One region of the Glutamicibacter bergerei genome, then DNA from elsewhere that is predicted to be linked to it. Evidence: riboswitches for the same ligand, from Rfam matches in the RefSeq annotation. Region 1 holds a riboswitch; each other region holds the start of a gene.

Region 1 (4,580 bases):
GCTGCCAACCTGGGGTGCATCGCCATCGGGCAGGAAAAGTTCGCTCGTCGAGCTGAAGGCAGCGAAGCGTTCCTTGTTATCAAGGGTCTGTTCACGGAAGTTTTCATCGACGACAAAACCGCGTGAGGCCACCTGGGTGGCCGGGCGCAAAACTTTCTTCAAGCTTTGGGAACCCCAATTATCCAATGCACGCTGCCAGGTGGCTAGAGTTCCCGGTACTCCTACCGCCACGCCGCTAGTCACCAGTTCGGGCGTGAAATTGTAGGGTTTGCCGGTTTCCGGGTCGACAAAGGCATCGTGGGGTATTGCTGCCGGTGCTGTCTCGCGGCCGTCAATGGTGCTGATCTTTCCGGTTTTTGAGTCGTAGTACATGAAATAGCCGCCGCCACCGATACCCGCGCTATAAGGTTCGGTCACGCCCAGCGCTGCCGCGGTTGCGACAGCCGCATCAACTGCGTTGCCGCCTTTGCGTAGGATTTCAATGCCGGCGGCGGTCGCTTCGGGGTCCACGGATGAGACAGCGCCGCCGCTGCCTTTGGCTGTTGGAGTTTTGTCGGTTGCCCTGGGATCGGCGTTGGCCGGAAGGGCGGTGAAAGTACCCAGTCCCAGTGCGAGTGCCGCGACGCTGGCAATAGCTCTCGTACATGCTCGTGACATTCTTTGATCTCCTGAAAAGGTGGGGATGAAGTATGCGCCAATTTACGGGAGAAACCCCCGAGACGAGTTCCGTGACACGCGTCACTGTGCAAGCTTGTCCGCAATTTCGCGCAGGTCGGGACATACTTTAACTTAGGTTTCGCCAACACGGCCGGGCGCTCTCGGCGCGAATGCGTAGTCATCAAGTTCATCTGATTCGTCGGTTACTGCCACTATCGGAAACCTTTCTAGCCGGCGAGGGCTTTGCGCTTTCCAAGCTGAGGGCGCGTTGCGTTTGCATGGCCGAAGAGGCCAACGGATCACCCCGCGATCGCCATGAGACTGGCTACCCAAGCTCACGCCAACACGGGAACATTCAAACAATCGCCGAGGTCAACAACTGCGGTGGCCGGACTGCGCTTAGGCTAAGAGCATGAGCAACGAACACGCCGCCGAGATGCCACCGCTAGATCTCGCCTCAGCCGCACAGATGTGGGATGACTACCGGCAAAGCTGCGCCAGCGACCCGGGTGACTACGTGGTGGAATACTTCGGAGACAGCCCTGCGCTGGCCGACTCGTTATTGCGAGAAGTAACCCACGGGCAGAAACATGCCACCTCAAGCCTCGAAAACGAGTACCTTGCCGAGAACGAACCCCTCCCGCAGGTCGGCTCGCACTGGATTGCTTGCGACGGCACCGGGACGCCACAAGTTATCCTGCGGACCAGCGAGGTGACGCTGAGATCATTCGACCAGGTGGATGCCGAATTCGCCTATGCCGAGGGCGAGGACGACCGTAGCTTGGCTAGCTGGCGCCGGGAGCACGAGAAGTTCTGGAAGCGGACGCAGCAAGCAGATTTTGCCAAGCAGTGGGAACCGGCAATCACCAGCATCCCCGGTGAACGCATCGTATGCGAAAGCTTCGAGGTAGTCTGGCCGCGCAAGCAGATTTAAGGCTCATAATTTTCTCTACCTTGCTGTTCAGGATTTTTGCCTTGCGCCCTTGAAGGGGATCATCATGGCGTTTGAATTAAGTTCTTAAGTCAAGATGTACGCCTTGCGCCGTCACTCAGCGAAATATGACGAGTGAGTACCGCATTTATGGCCCGTTTTACTGCTAGCTGAGCACCGATGGTGACTACATGACGCATTTATAACGTCATGGTTGTTCATGGAAGCTGCTCGAGGACAGACTGAAACTGTTCGATTCAGACATCGAATGGTAACCATCCAGAGCGACTGAGAGACCTGGCTCGTAGACGTCGCAGCAACCACCCCGAGAGGGGCCGGTGCTACCGCCAGGACCGATGGAGCGGTCCGTAGATACAACACTGTTCTGCAAGATTCCGTAGCTGCCTCACGCCGCTACATTGCGAGTCTGCAGCTCAAACTTGACTCGGGCTCTGCGCGGCGCCAGCACCAGGGAGAACAAATGCAAACAACTTTCTTCGGGCCCTCAAATGATTGAGATCCGTCAGCTACACAAGCACTACGACACGGCCCAGGGTCGGGTACAGGTCCTCAAAGGAATTGATCTGGAGGTCCAAGCGGGCAGCATCACCGCCGTGGTTGGTCCCTCGGGCGCAGGGAAATCCACGCTGTCCCACTGCATCTCCCTCTTGGAGAAGCCCAGCAGTGGGCAGATCTTGGTCGATGGCAAAGACCTTTCGATCCTCTCAGGCAAGGCCTTGCGTGCCGAACGCCGTGCCATTGGCACGATCTTCCAGAATTCGGCTCTGCTGCGCCGCATGACAGTCGCCGAAAATGTGGCGTTGCCGCTGCGCAACCTCGGAGTAGTCCATCATGAGATGGAACATCGAGTTGCCGAGCTTTTAGAACGAGTCGGGTTGGCCGACCGCGCCAATTCCTATCCGGGCGAACTCTCCGGTGGGCAGCGCCAACGCGTGGGTATAGCTAGGGCTCTGGCCCTGCGCCCGCGACTGCTGCTCTCCGACGAGGCAACCTCGGGCCTCGACCCGGAAGCAACTGCGCAGATCCTCGAACTGCTCGCTTCCTTACGTACCGACCTCGGGCTGGCAATCATCTTGATTACCCACGAGATGGATGTGGTACGTCATATCGCCGACCGCGTGGCACAGCTAGATGGTGGCCGAATCGCCGAATACGGCGAACTGCGCGCACTGGTGGCAAACCCGGAATCGGTAACTGGTTCCAAGCTTTTGCCCTTGCACCCAGACCTGGTGCCAGCCGGTTACGACTTTGCCTTGACCGTCGCTTACCGCGGGACGCAGATTGATCCTTCATGGATTTCCAAATTAGGCAGCGAATATGGTGCCACGGTGGCACTGCTTGGCGGATCCGTAGAAGCCCACCAAGAAGGCACGCTGGGCCGCGTTGAAATAGGGCTATCTGGTATCGGCGAAGCACGAGCCATCGAGGTACTCGACGGTTGGGGACTACACGCCACCGCCCATTCGCAGGCGTTGCGCACAGACAAGATCAATGGTGAAACACGAATCGAGGTGACGGTATGAGTCTTCCAACCGAAAGCGTCACTGTGGGTACAGATACCCCGTGGAGTGAGCTGGGTTCCCTGATGCTCCCTGCCTACGCAGAGACCTGGGCCATGGTAGGAATCGTGATGGTCTTAGTGATCATTTTTGGCGGCATCATGGGACTGGCTCTGTTCAACACCGACAGGCGAGGCCTCTTCCCGCACACGCAGAGCCATGCCACATTGAGCTGGATCGTGAATATGGGCCGCTCGCTGCCCTTCCTAGTCTTGATGGCTGCCATTATTCCTTTCACCAAATGGATCACGGGAACTACCATCGGCATCTGGGCTGCCATTGTACCCATGACTATTGCGGGTATTCCATTCTTCGCCCGTTTAGTACAAAACGCGTTGAACGACCTGCCCAAGGAAAACCTTGCAGTCGGTTTGGTGACCGGTGGATCCCCGTTGCAAATCATTGGCTCCACTCAAGTACGCGAGGCGTTGCCAGCACTTGCCTCAGCGATCACACTGAACACCATCTCCATGGTCGAGTACTCGGCGATCGCCGGAACTATCGGAGCCGGTGGTATCGGATATCTTGCGGTGACCTACGGATACCAGCGTTTTGATATGAACGTCATGATTGCGACCATCCTCGCACTGATCGTGACCGTGCAAATAGTCCAATTCCTCGGCGACCGTATCGCCCGTGCGCTGGCACGCCCCTAAGCGCCCTCAAACAAACGAGAAGATCATGACAACTTCACCCAATGGCCACGTTCACGGCTTCACCCTTCGCAAAAACACCGCCAAGTTGCCCTGGACCATCGCCGCTTGCGCGACCATCGTGGCACTCGTACTTGGCGCACTTTTAGTACAGCAACGATCTACGCCCGCACTCGCAGCCAATCAGCCAAGCAAGACAAAGTTCAAGGTCCACTACGAACCAGCGATGGCCGGGGAAGAGCAGATACTGAAATACGTCGCCGAGAACATTGCACCGGACTACGGAATTGAAATTGAAGCCGTTGGGTTGCAGGATTCGATCCAGGCCAACCGCGCCGTGGCCGAGGGGCAATTCGATGCGACCATTTTTGAACACGAGTGGTACATGAAACAGTCTGCAGAGGCCGCCGGTGTTGATCTCACCGCAACCGTAGAGCTCTATCAGTGGGGCTTCGGGTTGTACTCCAGCCGGTATGGCTCGGTCGAGGAACTGCCCAAGGGGGCGACACTGCTACTTCCCAATGACGTCGCGAACCAGGGCCAGGCGCTCTGGCTGCTCGAACGCGAAGGTCTGCTCGGCCTGAACCCAGACATCGAACCACGCACTGCCAAAATGGCTGACGTGGTAGACAATCCGCATGAATTCAAGCTGAAGGAAGCGGAGCTGATGACCATGCCACGCATGCTTGACGACGTGGATGTCGCGATTGGTTATGTCTCACAGTTTGATGCCGGAAAAGTGGGTCGAGATAAAGGACT
Region 2 (4,580 bases), 610 kb from region 1:
TTTGACCTGTCCTATCAGTTGCTGGATATTTTCTTCGCACTGATTCCGGTTCTTCTCGCACTGTATTTGATGCACCGCACCCTGGGCCGAAGCGTGAAGGATGTAGGGTTCGACTTCCGCCGTCCGGGTAAAGATCTGTTACTTGGGGCCGGATTGTTTCTTGCCATGGGCCTTGGAACCCTGGGCGTATATGCCGCAGGCCGTGCCTTGGGAGTAACCACCGCGTTGTCCACGGCTAATCTTGGTGACTATTGGTGGAGCGTGCCGGTGCTGCTGCTTTCTGCCGTACGCCACGCGGTGCTTGAAGAAGTGATCATGCTCGGTTTCCTGTTTACCTACGGTAAGAAGCTGAACCTGGGACCGTGGACGCTGATTCTCGGATCTGCGCTGATCCGCGGTAGCTACCACCTCTACCAAGGCGTCGGCCCGATGCTGGGAAACATAGCCATGGGTGTGATTTTCGGTTGGATTTACCAGAAATATGGGCGAGTGATGCCGTTGGTGATCGCGCACTTCTTGTTGGACGCAGTGGGATTTGTCGGGTTCATGCTCTTCGGCCCCGCTATCGGTATCGGAGGCTAACCCCACAACGGCAAGCATTGCGCAATGGCAATAAACGACGTTTTCAACGGTACGTTTTACTTATGCAAATCAGTGAACTCAAACTGACCGAAATAGGCGAAGCAACAGCCCTGTGGCGGAGCGTCGAGCTTACGCGGCCATGGAATGATCCGGAGGCAGATGCACGTAAAACACTGGAGAATCAGAGCTCTACGATTCTTGCGGGACGTCATGAGCAAAGACTGGTAGCTACAGCCATGGTTGGGTTCGACGGACACCGAGGCTGGCTATATTACGTGGCGGTCCAACCCGGCATGCAGGGCCAGGGGTTTGGACAGGAGATTATGGGGGCAGCGTCGCGTTGGCTTGCTGAACAAGGGGTGCCCAAAGTACAGCTCATGGTGCGTACCGAGAACACTGATGTGATCGGATTTTACGAGCGGCTAGGCTACGAAGCTCAAGAAGTGGTGGTCCTAGGCAAAAGGCTTGGATAGTTGGAACGACAAAGGGTAGGCGAGGACGTTGCCGTCCGCACCTACCCTTTATTTCGACGTTCTTTGTTATAGCGTGACCAAACCATTGTCGGTTTCAAAGGTGACCGACAAGATGCCCGGAGTGCCGTTGGGTGCTTCGTATTCCATGCTCACCGCGCCAAGATTGACGTTCTCTGGCTGGCCTAGCCAGTCTAGGACGCGGTCGCGGGAACCAGCGATAGTGATGCTTTGAATCGCACCTACAGGCTCTAGAGCCTTCGAAGGGTGCAAATCCTCCGTTCCTGCGTCCCAGCGAAGCAAATACGGAACCTGCGGATCAGCGATGAGCCCCTTGATTCCAACTTGCTGCCAGGTGAGTTCGCGGCCGTCTGGGAACTTGCGGTTTCCCGGAACAGATTTACGTCCCAGCCGCTCTTCGGCGCTGGAGAGGTCTTCAACGGAAACGCACCATCCCATCCAGCCGCCGCCAAGCTCGGAGCGGGCTCGTACTGCCTGCCCAAACGGTGCTTTGTCGCTGGAAGGGTGGTTTAGAACTTCAACAACTTCTAGGTACTGGTTGTGCTTGAGCGGGAAAATTACATTCCGCGTTCCAAAACGCGGATGTACGCCCCCCTTGACGAATTCCAGGCCCAAAGCCTTGGAGATTCTTTCGGCGGTTGGCATGAGCCCATCGGGGCCACATGCGTAACTAACGTGATCTAGCCTCATCATGTGCCCCATCATGTCACTATGTGATCTCAGTCTCGACTTAGGCGACCCTAAGTGGTAATGGTGGGATCGAACAGTCTGCATAAATTTCTTCATTAAAGATCTATATGACCGATTGAGTCACGTTAAGCTATCTCATATTGCCAAATTCTTCGGCTATCGGGCAGACTTGAGTCAGGTCATGAGTCCCAGTAACAAGCCCCGGCTTACTGGGCGGCAACCCTCCGCCGCGGTGGGGTGCCCCGGGTGAAGACCTGGCCCTCGACGCACCAAGCGTTGAGGACAAGCGCGGGTTACCCCCTTCGAAAGCTCCTCGACGAGGAATTTGCCGTCGGTGTGTTTTTGAGTGGTGTACCCCCATAGTCGACAAACAATATGGAGGAAACCATGAGTAACAACTGGTCTTTTGAAACACGCCAGATCCATTCCGGGCAGCAACCAGATCCGGTCACCGGTGCGCGTGCCCTGCCGATTTTCCAAACCACGTCTTTTGTTTTCCCGAACGCCGAGAGCGCCGCGGCTCGCTTCGCACTGCAGGAGCTGGAGCCGATTTACACCCGTATCGGTAATCCAACGCAGGAAGCGGTCGAAAACCGTATCGCGGATCTTGAAGGCGGCGTCGGCGCACTGCTGGTCGCCTCGGGGCAGGCAGCAACCACCCTCGCAATTCTCAACTTGGCTCAGTCTGGAGACCACTTGGTGGCCAGCCCGAGCCTCTACGGTGGAACGCAGAACCTGCTCAAGCACACGCTGCGCAAGCTCGGTATCGAGGTCACCTTCGTGGCGGATCCAGACAACTTGGATCAGTGGCGTGCAGCGGTGAAGCCAAATACCAAGGCCTTCTTCGGTGAAGTCGTCTCCAACCCGCGCCAAGACATTTTGGACATCGAGGGAGTCTCACAGATTGCCCATGAGGTCGGGGTTCCACTGCTGGTTGATAACACCTTGGCAACCCCATATCTGATCCGCCCCATCGAGTGGGGCGCGGATATCGTCATCCACTCGGCCACCAAGTACCTCGGTGGTCACGGCACCGCCATTGCCGGCGTAATCGTGGACTCGGGCAAATTTGATTTTGCGAAGGATCCGGAACGTTTCCCGGACTTCAACACCCCCGATGAGTCCTACAACGGTTTGGTGTTCGCCCGCGATCTGGGCGTTGATGGCATCCTTGGTGCCAATCTTGCCTACATTCTGAAGGCTCGCGTGCAGTTGCTCCGCGATCTGGGCGCGGCTGTCGCACCGTTTAATGCTTTCCTTATTGCTCAAGGTCTGGAGACTTTGTCTCTGCGTATCGAGCGTCACGTGCAAAACGCGAAGGAAGTAGCCGTCTGGCTTGAAAGCCAGGAGCAGGTTGAAAAGGTCGCTTACGCTGGCCTGCCTTCCTCGCCGTGGTTTGAACGCGGACAGAAGTACTCGGCAAAGGGTGTCGGCGCGATTATTGCCTTCGATATTGCTGGTGGACTCGAAGCTGGCAAGGCTTTTGTGGATGCGCTGGAGCTGCATTCACATGTGGCCAACCTCGGTGACGTTCGTTCGCTCGTCATCCACCCGGCGTCGACCACCCACGCGCAATTGACCGAAGACGAACGTCTGGCCGCCGGTGTGCGTCCGGGCCTCGTTCGGTTGAGTGTGGGACTTGAAAACATCAAGGATATTCTCGCTGATCTGCAACTTGGTTTTGCTGCCACTAAGCAGCTCTCTCACCAGGAATTGCAGGAAACCCTTTAGGCATGGCATCCATAGTGACTACCGAAGAAACTCTGCCATCGCAGGAACTTACCGACGGGCAAGACGGCATTTTGCGTCGTGCGTTCGTGGGGGAGTACACCTTCGAAACCGGTGGCTACCTACCGCAGATCGAGTTGGCCTACGAAACATGGGGCCAGCTTAACGCGGAGGGGACCAACGCGGTGCTGGTGAAGCACGCGTTGACCGGTGATGCGCACGTATCGCGCGGAGATTCGCAGACCCCGGGCTGGTGGGAAGATTTTGTCGGCCCCGGGCTAACTGTTGATACCGACAAGTATTTTGTCGTGGCCATCAACATCATCGGTGGTTGCAATGGGTCCACCGGACCTAGTTCGCCAGATGAGCACGGCAACGCCTGGGGTTCACGCTTCCCCTTTATTACCATCAAGGATTCCGTGCGCCTCGAAGCGCGGTTGGCCGACCTGCTCGGGGTGCACTCCTGGCATACGGTCATCGGCGGTTCCATGGGTGGGGCACGAGCCCTTGAATGGGCGGTTGAATTCCCGCAACGCGTAAAGAACGTGGTGGTGATGGCCTCCACGGCGCAAGCCACGGCAGAACAGATCGCTTTTGCGCAGGTGCAGACCGAGGCCATTCGCCTCGATCCCAACTTTGCGCAGGGCGACTACTATGCCAACGGAGTGCGCCCGGATGCCGGATTGGGCCTGGCTCGACGCCTGGCGCATATTACCTATCGTTCGGAGGCTGAGCTTGAAGCGCGGTTTGCGCGTAATGCGCAGACCGGCGAACAGCCGTTTGTTACAACACGCGGCCCACGCGGCCGATACCAGGTGGAAAGCTATCTTGATCACCAGGCGACCAAGCTGGTTCATCGTTTTGACGCGAATAGCTACCTGGTGCTCACCGAGGCTTTGATGAGCCATGACGTGGCGCGCGGTTACGAATCGCTCACGGTTGCGCTGGCTCGACTGGAGAAGGTGAATGTGGTGGTCGCCGCGGTCAACAGCGACCGGTTGTACTTCCCGGCGCAGTCTGAACTGCTCGCCGCCTCGTTGCCGAAGCCTAAGCCGGTGCATTACATCGATTCACCGATTGGACATGACG
Region 3 (4,580 bases), 400 kb from region 1:
ATTGCCGGTGCGGAAATAGGTCTTGGAAGTCGAGACGCTGATGCAGACCACTGGCAGCTGGGCAAAACGCTCACGGTATGCCTGTGAGTTCAAGAAATGCTGGAAGAGCTGTCCGTGGAGATCGCCAAAATCTTCTGGAAGCACCGGAGCTCCGCTGTCATTGCAAGATGCTGGGAGCACGACGCTGAAGTCGTAATCGCGGACGTAAGAAGAGAAATTATTGCCGACCATGCCCTGGGACCGAGTACCCGTGAGTTTATCCACGATCGTGGTTTCAAGCACTTCTAAAAGCGGGAATTCCTGATCGTTATTATCGGCAGAAAAATGCACATTTGCTGAAATGATTTCCAATTCCAGAGAGTAACGGTCGCCCTGGGGATTGTCCCAGTGAGCCAGGGAATTGAAGCGACGGTTGATCATCGTCAGGGCATTGCGAAGGTTCTCTTCGCGACGCTCTCCGCGTGCCAAATTGGCGAAGTTTGTCGTGGTTCGAGAATTCGCCGAAGGGGAGTAATTCTCGTCGAATCTGGTGGTGCTAATGCTGAAATTTAATGCGTCTGCCATGACGGCCAATCTGTATTTGGGAGGCCTGGGCAGGCCGAGGGGATGTCGTTGCGTCAATCATGCAGGGTGATTCTTGATATCGGGTAACTCGATATAACTATGGATTCATATAGACTCTGGCTATGGTTCAGGGAACGAATGGTCTGACACTGCAGCAACTTCGCTATTTCGTGGCGGTCGCCTCGGAGGGCTCGATCTCCGCTGCCGCCGACCTGATTTACGTCGCACAGCCCAGCATGTCCTCAGCGATGAAGGAGCTTGAATCACGGGTGGGGCGCACCTTGCTGATGCGCTCGGCCAGGGGAGTGACACTCACCGCCGAAGGCGCCGAATTCCTCGGCTACGCCCGGCAGGTCCTGGAACAGGTGGAGCTTCTTGAGCACCGCTATCTCGGTCGCCCCTCGGCCCGGCGGCTGCTGGGCGTCTCCACTCAGCACTACTCCTTTTCGGTGGACGCTTTCGTGCGGATGGTGCAGGCCAGCGGGGCCGAGGAGTACCAGTTTTCGCTGCGCGAGACCCGCACCGAGCAGATCATCGAGGACGTGCGCACGCTGCGCAGCGACATCGGGATCCTGTACCGCAACGACTTCAACCGGAAGGTCATCGACAAGCTGCTGCGCGAATCGCGGCTGGTCTTCCACCCGCTGTTCCTGGCCGATCCGCACATTTTCATCTCGCGCAGCAACCCGCTGGCCACCCGAACCCAGGTCACGCTCGAAGACCTCGAAGACCTGCCCCGGCTGACCTTCGACCAGGGCGCGAATAATTCCTTCTACTTCGCCGAGGAGGTGCTCTCCACGCGCTCCAGCCAACGCGAAATCCAGGTCTCGGACCGCGCCACCATCTTCAACCTCATGATCGGCTTGGGCGGGTACACGATCTCCACCGGCATCATCAGCGACGAGCTGGACCCCTCCATCGTGGCCATCCCGCTAGCGATCGAGGAGCGCATCGAGATCGGCTGGATTGATCACGCTGCCATTCCGCTCACCGACCAGGCCCAGCGCTACCTGCAAGAAGTGCGAACGGTGGTCGCCAGCTTCGGGGTAGAAGTGCTTGGCTGAGCCGCCAGCAGCGTAACCCCCGGTCATCGAGCACCGGCACATCGTCACAAACTTCCAACAAAACCTCTACATCACGCCGATTCATCTCAAAAGGTCGCGTCATAAAGTGCTGCCGGCCACCTCGTCATCATGACAACGAGAAGTCATATGAAGCCTGGCGGCCTTGTATGAAGCCGGCCGCCCGATACCGCTTGCACCGTTTGCGTCCCATGGCCAACCATGGAGGAACAACAAACCATCAAGAGCGACTAAGAGATCTGGCTCGTTGACGTCGCAGCAACCATCGGGAAACCGAAAGGTGCTAATGCCAGGAACGATGGAGCAGTTCCGAACGCGTTTTTGCGTACTGTGCTTCGTGCCGCCGCACGATGCCAATCGGTGCACTCCCTCGCAGATAATCGAGGAGGAGCCATGAGCCAGGAAACCGACGCGGTGCACGCAGGGTACCGCCCGAGCGGAGACTTCCGCCCGATGCTGCCGCCGCTGCACAATTCCGCAGCCTACCAATTCGCATCGCATGCCGAAGCGATCGAGAAGTTCGCCCTGCGCCAGGCCGGCTTCACCTACTCGCGCACCGGCAACCCCACCGTTTCGATTCTCGAACAGCGCGTGGCCGCCCTGGAAGGCGGGGCCCACGCGGTGGCCACCGCCACCGGGCAGGCAGCCGTGGCCTTGTCCCTGCTGGCCCTGACCCAGGGACCCAAGCACATTGTGGCCTCTTCCTCGCTGTACGGCGGCACCGTGGACCTGTTCACCGACACCTTCGCCGACTTCGGCATCCGCATCAGCTTTGTCGACCAGGCCGACCCGTCCGCCTGGGCCGCTGCCATTGAGTCGGACACCCGGGCGTTCTTCTTGGAGTCCGTCTCCAACCCGCTGTGCACCGTGGCCGATCTGCCCGCCATCGCGGCGATCGCCCACGAGCACAACATCCCGGTGGTGGTCGACAACACCCTGGCCACCCCGCTGAATATTCGGCCTCTGGAACTCGGTGCCGACATCGTGGTGCACTCGGCCACCAAGGGCCTGGCCGGTCACGGCTCGGTGCTCGGCGGGGTAGTGGTGGACTCGGGGAAATTCGACTTCTCCGATGCCGCCCGCTGGCCGCAGATCGCCGCCCCGCGGGTGCGTCTGAACAACACCTCGCTGCTTGAGCGCCACGGACCGACCGCCTATGCGATGCTGGTGCGTTCCAAGTTCCTGCACGATCTGGGCCCGACCCTGGCCCCGGCCAGCGCCCAGGGCATCCTTGCAGGCATCGAGACGCTGCCGGTGCGCGCCGCCCACGTGCAGCGCAGCGTCACCAGGCTGATCGACGCGCTTGCCGAGTATCCGGGCATTGCCGCCATCCACCACCCTGCGCTGCCCGAGCACCCCAGCCACGAGCTGGCCCGGGCGCTGGCGCCGAAGGGCACCGGCTGCGTGCTGGCCATCGAGCTGGCCCACCCGGCCCTGGTTTCCCCGGTAATCGATGGGCTCAAGCTGATTTCCCTGGCCGCGAATGTGGGGGACACCCGCACCATGGTCTCCCACCCGGCGACCATGACGCACTGCCGGCTCTCGGAGCAGCAGCTGGCCGACGCCGGCCTGAACACCTCCACCCTGCGCCTGTCGGTCGGGCTGGAAGACCCCGCCGACCTGCTCGCCGACCTCACCCAGGCACTGGATCTGGCATTGGACCAGGCCCTGGCCCCACAAACCCAAGGAGCATGATGACTGGCTTCAACACCCTCGCCGTGCACGCCGGCCAGCACAAGGATCCGCACACCGGGGCGGTCGTGCCCCCGATCTACCAGACCAGCACCTTCATCCAGGACGGCATCAACGTGCTGCGTTCCGGGCATGAATACTCCCGCGGCTCGAACCCCACCCGCAACGGGTTCGAATCCCAGCTCACCGCGCTGGAAGGCGGCACCGCCGGCTTCTCCTTCGCCTCGGGGATCGCGGCCGAAGACGCGCTGCTGCGCGCAGTGCTGGAACCGGGCGACCACATCATCCTGGGCGCCGACGGCTACGGCGGCACCAACCGGCTGATCTCCAAGCTGCACAGCAAATGGGGGATCACCTCTTCGGCGGTGGACATCACCAGCCTGGATTCGGTGCGCGCCGCGGTGCGCCCGAATACCGCGCTGCTCTGGGTGGAGACTCCCTCCAACCCGCTGCTGGGCATCGCCGACCTGGCCGGCTGGGCGGACATCGCCCGCGAACACGGCGCCCTGCTGGTCGTGGACAACACCTTCGCCACCCCGTACCTGCAGCGGCCGCTGGATTTCGGAGCCCACGCGGTGGTCCACTCCACCACCAAGTACATCGGCGGGCACTCCGATGTGCTCGGCGGGGCCATCATCGTGGCCGACCACCTCTTCCGCGGCCAATCCCTGGCCGAAGCGGTGGGCTATCAGCAGTTCGCCGGCGGCGCGGTGGCCGGACCGCAGGATTCCTACCTGGCAGCCCGCGGCTTGAAGACCTTGGGCCTGCGCATGGAACGCCACTGCGCTTCGGCGGACAAGCTGGCCCGCTGGCTCGATGCGCAGCCCGAGGTCACCCGGGTCTACTACCCGGGGCTGGAAAGCCACCCCGGCCACGAGCTGGCCAAGCGCCAGCAGCGTGGTTTTGGAGGCATCGTCTCGCTGCAACTCACCAATGAAGCAGCGGCCCGCGCCTTCGCCGAATCCATGGAGTACTTCCAGCTCTCGGTCTCTCTGGGCGGCGTCGAATCCCTGGTCTGCTACCCGCGCGAAATGACCCACGCCTCACTGATCGGCACCGAGCTGGAAATCCCGGCCAACCTGGTCCGCCTTTCGGTGGGCATCGAGGAACCGGAGGACCTCATCAACGATCTCACCGCCGGGCTGGCCGCCGCACGCTCCGCTGTCATGAACGTCCCACGCCCCGCCATGGCTTCCGCCTAGTTATCCACATTCGTCAGCAGCACAACCCCAACATTGCGCG
Region 4 (4,580 bases), 340 kb from region 1:
AATGCCATGCTCGCTGATTCGGCATCTTTGGTTAGTGTTTATTCAGCTTTGCTTTGTAAGCTGAAGGCATGCTTAACGAAGATACACGTCGCCGCATGGTCAAAATCACCGCGGTTTCTCTTGCAGTGATGGTTGGTGCCACGGGAATTCTTTCCAGCGGGGTACTCAGCCTTTTCTAGCCTGCCCAATCCGTGCGAAGGCTAGCTACTAACTTAAAATGTTGGGCTCGAGAAATCTACATGATTTCTCGAGCCCAACATTTTTGCTTTGGTTCAAGGCAAATTCTTAGCCATCGTTTTGCATGTTGCTGAAGCGCGAGTAGTGGCCTTGGAAGGCCACGGTGATGGTCTTGGTAGGACCTGCACGGTGCTTAGCGATGATCACGTCGGCTTCACCCGGACGATTTTCCTTGTCATACACGTCATCACGGTGCAGCAAGATGACCATGTCGGCGTCCTGCTCGATCGAACCCGATTCACGAAGGTCCGAAATCATTGGCTTCTTGTCGGTACGTTGCTCGGAACCACGGTTCAGCTGCGACAGGGCAACCAGCGGAACGTCTAGCTCCTTGGCCAGCAGCTTGAGGTTACGTGAGAACTCAGAGACTTCCTGCTGACGCGATTCCACGCGCTTACCGGAGCTCATCAGCTGGAGGTAGTCCAGGATGATCATGCGCAGCTCATTGCGTTGCTTGAGCCGGCGGCATTTCGCACGAATTTCCATCATGGACATATTCGGCGAATCGTCGATGAATAGTGGCGCTTCGTTCAGCCGTCCCATGGTGGTGGCAATCTTGGTCCACTGCGCGTCTTCTACCGAACCCTTACGCAGGTCCTGGAGCTGAATGGACGCTTCCGCCGAGAGCAGTCGCATCGCAATTTCATTGCGGCCCATTTCCAAGGAGAAGAAGACGGTAGCCATATTGTTCTTAATGGCCGCCGAGCGGGCGAAATCCAGAGCAAAGGTTGATTTACCCACTGCCGGACGGGCCGCGATGATAATCATCTGTCCGCCCTTCAAACCTTGGGTCAGCTCGTCGAATTCGTAGAATCCGGTAGGCACACCGGTAATTCCGTCGCCGGCATTGGCGGCGTTCTCGATTTCATCAACTGTTCCTTCGATGATGTCCGAGAGGCGTACGTAGTCTTCACTATTTCGGTTTTCGGCAACCTTGTAGACCTCAGCCTGGGCTTCATTCACGATGGCGTCAACTTCGCCATCTGGCGAGTAACCCATCTGCACGATACGTGTTCCGGCATCCACCAGACGGCGAAGCACCGCCCGCTCACGGACAATCTCAGCGTAGTAGCCGGCGTTTGCGGCCGTTGGTACCTGTTGGATGAGATTGTGCAGATAGGCAGCTCCACCGACGCGGGCGATTTCGCTGCGCTTGGTGAGCAGATCCGAGACGGTCACTGCATCGGCAGGTTCACCACGACCGTAGAGATCGATAATTGCATCGAAGATTGACTCGTGGGCTGGACGATAAAAATCTGTTCCACGCAACACCTCAACCACGTCGGCGATGGCATCTTTAGACAGCATCATGCCGCCGAGAACCGACATTTCGGCAGGAATATCCTGCGGCGGGGTACGACCCGCCTCAGAACCCTGACTTTCGTAGACCGGTTCCGCACTCATAACAGACACTTCCATCCCCTATTGAACCTCTGGGAAATACCCTTGTGCCCCGATGGCAACGCTCAAGCATGTCACTGCCGACCGACGCTATAGCGTCAGCGGTACCTGTGGATATATCAGTCCCAAAGCCAACACTAGGTCTCTTATCTATAGCCGTAAACTCGGTTATCCACAAGATCTGTGGATAAGCATGCTCTCGCTGTGGATGACCCTGTGCGTGACTTGGGGAGAAGCTTGTGGATTACCACACTTAAACTCATTGAACTATGAGTTGACTAGTATAAATATATTTTGACGCCTGTGGATAGAAAGTTTATTTCTTTGTAGAGACAATCTTCTCAACTTACGTTATCCACAGGATAAAGTCCGGAATTACGGTGTATTTCGCCTTATGATGGAACTTATCCACGCACTGTCCACATGCATGTGGACAGTTTTGTGGATAATCAACAGTCTTAGAAGTCGGTAGTCACAGCGACTATAAGCTACTGAGTCGTAACTTTGGGCGAAGTAATCCACAATTAAGCTCAAAGTCGCCCGCGTCGACTTGTGACGCACGGAGTCCCGGCATCAACTCGAGACCTACTGCTTAAACAGCATCGCGCCGCCGGCCTCTTGATCAAGAGGCCGGCGGCGCGAAAAAGCTATTTAGACGAATTCCGGGACCGGTAACGAGTGAAATCGTGAATCATGGAAGATCGATGGAAGATGCTCGGCCAGCTTATGGCCATGAACTTCTAGCAGTACCACCCAGTGATCTCCCGCTTCTACCTCACTATAAATTGAGGTGTCGAGCCATAGTGTGGAGTCCTCAATGAACAATGAACCATCGGCGCTACTGTGTGTATTAATACCGAGGAACCGATCGCCCTTCTTCGATGCGATCTGCCCGCAGACTCCTTCATTGCGCTCACTGAGCACTGAGACACCTATGCGGTTAGCACCGCGCAACTTTGGCCAGGTATTTGAGGTTTTCTGCACCGCAAACATCACTAACGCGGGTTCCAGTGAGACCCCCACGGTGAACGAGGAGGCAACAATTCCCGTCTTCTCACCGTCGATATCGGCGCAAAGCGCGGCAACTCCGGATGGGTGCTGCGCGAAAACTTTGCGTAACGTCAGCGCGTCAAGCTCTTGATTCAAAGACATGCTTTGCTTCCTTTACTTCATACACATCGGTACGGCGACGGTCGGCGACAGGACAAAAGCACCTACTGCTTACTTTGGCCCGCCGTCGAAGGTTTTACGCCTCGATGTGCGGTACTTGTATCGTGCGGTGTTGCACGACACCGAATCCTCACCTGGAGCACCCCGCTACCGTATAGAGGGTTGCCGGCCAGCTAGCCAGGGCTTTTGCTGACGCTCATGATTCTGATTAAACGATATTGGGCAACGTGCGTAACCGTCAAACAAATCGCTTCGCAAATCGAAATATTCGAGCTGAAATTCGATGAGCACCCATTTTTTGTTGGCAAATCAGAAAATTATTCATTTTTAGCGCTGCTCAGACTTATCCCAATACTCCCTTGCGCATTAAACCAAAGTTGCTAGCCTGATCCCATGCGTCCCGGACCAGTAGCCATCGGTAAAACCACTGCTTACCTCGGTATTGCCCTGGCCTGCGCTGTTTCCATAACGGCCTGCACTGCGCAGCCATCAGCACCACCAGTCAACGTCTCCAACAGTGGTTCTGCATCACAAACAGCCGAACCCCGCATCGTTGCCGATGAGCTAAATGCTCCCTGGTCAATGGTTTTCGCGGAGAGTACGCTCTTGGTTTCAGAACGTGATTCTGGACGAATATTGGAAATAGACACGGAAGGAAATCAGCGGCAAGTTAGCAAACTCAACGACGTAGTTCATGGTGGTGAGGGTGGACTGCTCGGGCTGGCTTATCAACGGCCATACCTGTTCGCCTATTCGACCGCCGCCGATGGGAATCGAATCCAGCGCTTTGAGGTAACTGGAGAGGCTGGAAATCTGAGCCTCACAAATCCACAAACGCTTATTTCAGGGCTACCTTCGGCAACGATCCACAATGGCGGACGGTTGGCCATCGGACCAGATTTGATGCTCTACGCAACCGTTGGTGATGCCGGAAATGAATCTTTGGCCCAAGACCTAGACAGCTTCGGCGGAAAGATCTTGCGACTAACCATCAACGGTGAAGTTCCGGAAGATAATCCTTTTCCCGATTCTCCGGTGTTTAGCTTCGGTCATCGTAATCCGCAGGGACTCGCCTGGGCTAGCGATGGAACCATGTACGCCAGCGAGTTTGGGCAAAACCGCTGGGACGAGCTGAACCTGATCAGAGCGGGTGCTAACTACGGGTGGCCGGTCACCGAAGGTATCGCCAATAATGCTGACTACGTTGACCCGCTCCAGCAATGGAGCACTGAGTCTGCGAGCCCTAGTGGCATGAGCATTCACCAGGACGTACTTTATGTGGCTAACTTGCGTGGTGAACGGTTGCGAATCATCGATTTGAACTCACCGAGTGATTCCACCGAAGCCTTCACCGGCAGCTACGGAAGGTTTCGGGACGCAGCGGTCACTGCTGCCGGAGAGCTTTGGGTATTGACCAATAACACCGATGGCCGCGGTACCGCGCAGGAATCTGATGACAAGATTCTCGGTATTTTTCCCGCAAAGTTTAGTCAGTGACATAGTCACTGACCGCTGAATTTCGCCCACTCGACGCAATGAGACTGCGTTTCTTTGTTTGACCCTGCGGTTCATGCCACGATATTAGATGGAAGTGCTTCAGCTCACATCTGCAAATTGAAGTAAACCACAACGATGAATCGAAGGATGTCGCGCACATGGTCATGACTCAGGCAAACCATTCGGAACTCACCCCTCTGCGTTTCCTACAGCGTTCGGCCGAGGTTTATCCATCCAAGACCGCGATCATTCACGGCTCACGAAATTACAGCTAC

What was found. A riboswitch is a leader RNA that binds a small molecule or an ion and turns the genes downstream of it on or off. The one in region 1 is predicted to bind S-adenosylmethionine.
Region 2: linked by a shared signal. The riboswitch ahead of ACX5K5_RS04150 (bifunctional o-acetylhomoserine/o-acetylserine sulfhydrylase) and the one ahead of ACX5K5_RS01355 (methionine ABC transporter ATP-binding protein) in region 1 are both predicted to bind S-adenosylmethionine.
Region 3: linked by a shared signal. The riboswitch ahead of ACX5K5_RS03210 (O-acetylhomoserine aminocarboxypropyltransferase/cysteine synthase family protein) and the one ahead of ACX5K5_RS01355 (methionine ABC transporter ATP-binding protein) in region 1 are both predicted to bind S-adenosylmethionine.
Region 4: linked by a shared signal. The riboswitch ahead of ACX5K5_RS16315 (flavin reductase family protein) and the one ahead of ACX5K5_RS01355 (methionine ABC transporter ATP-binding protein) in region 1 are both predicted to bind S-adenosylmethionine.

Annotation. Positions count from the first base shown of each region.
Region 1 covers NZ_CM137131.1:284,319-288,898, forward strand. The annotation lists gene ggt (gamma-glutamyltransferase) at 1-657, opposite strand, end outside; gene ACX5K5_RS01350 (ASCH domain-containing protein) at 1,070-1,591, shown strand; SAM riboswitch class I at 1,861-1,951, shown strand; gene ACX5K5_RS01355 (methionine ABC transporter ATP-binding protein) at 2,098-3,132, shown strand; gene ACX5K5_RS01360 (methionine ABC transporter permease) at 3,129-3,824, shown strand; gene ACX5K5_RS01365 (MetQ/NlpA family ABC transporter substrate-binding protein) at 3,850-4,580, shown strand, end outside.
Region 2 covers NZ_CM137131.1:889,466-894,045, forward strand. The annotation lists gene ACX5K5_RS04135 (CPBP family intramembrane glutamic endopeptidase) at 1-582, shown strand, start outside; gene ACX5K5_RS04140 (GNAT family acetyltransferase) at 645-1,055, shown strand; gene ACX5K5_RS04145 (VOC family protein) at 1,122-1,766, opposite strand; SAM riboswitch class IV at 1,941-2,058, shown strand; gene ACX5K5_RS04150 (bifunctional o-acetylhomoserine/o-acetylserine sulfhydrylase) at 2,151-3,494, shown strand; gene metX (homoserine O-acetyltransferase MetX) at 3,497-4,580, shown strand, end outside.
Region 3 covers NZ_CM137131.1:687,977-692,556, forward strand. The annotation lists gene ACX5K5_RS03200 (DUF1852 domain-containing protein) at 1-564, opposite strand, end outside; gene ACX5K5_RS03205 (LysR family transcriptional regulator) at 687-1,628, shown strand; SAM riboswitch class I at 1,861-1,951, shown strand; gene ACX5K5_RS03210 (O-acetylhomoserine aminocarboxypropyltransferase/cysteine synthase family protein) at 2,040-3,341, shown strand; gene ACX5K5_RS03215 (cystathionine gamma-synthase) at 3,341-4,540, shown strand.
Region 4 covers NZ_CM137131.1:3,536,280-3,540,859, forward strand. The annotation lists gene dnaB (replicative DNA helicase) at 286-1,641, opposite strand; gene ACX5K5_RS16315 (flavin reductase family protein) at 2,290-2,790, opposite strand; SAM riboswitch class IV at 2,897-3,012, opposite strand; gene ACX5K5_RS16320 (PQQ-dependent sugar dehydrogenase) at 3,202-4,305, shown strand; gene ACX5K5_RS16325 (acyl--CoA ligase family protein) at 4,464-4,580, shown strand, end outside.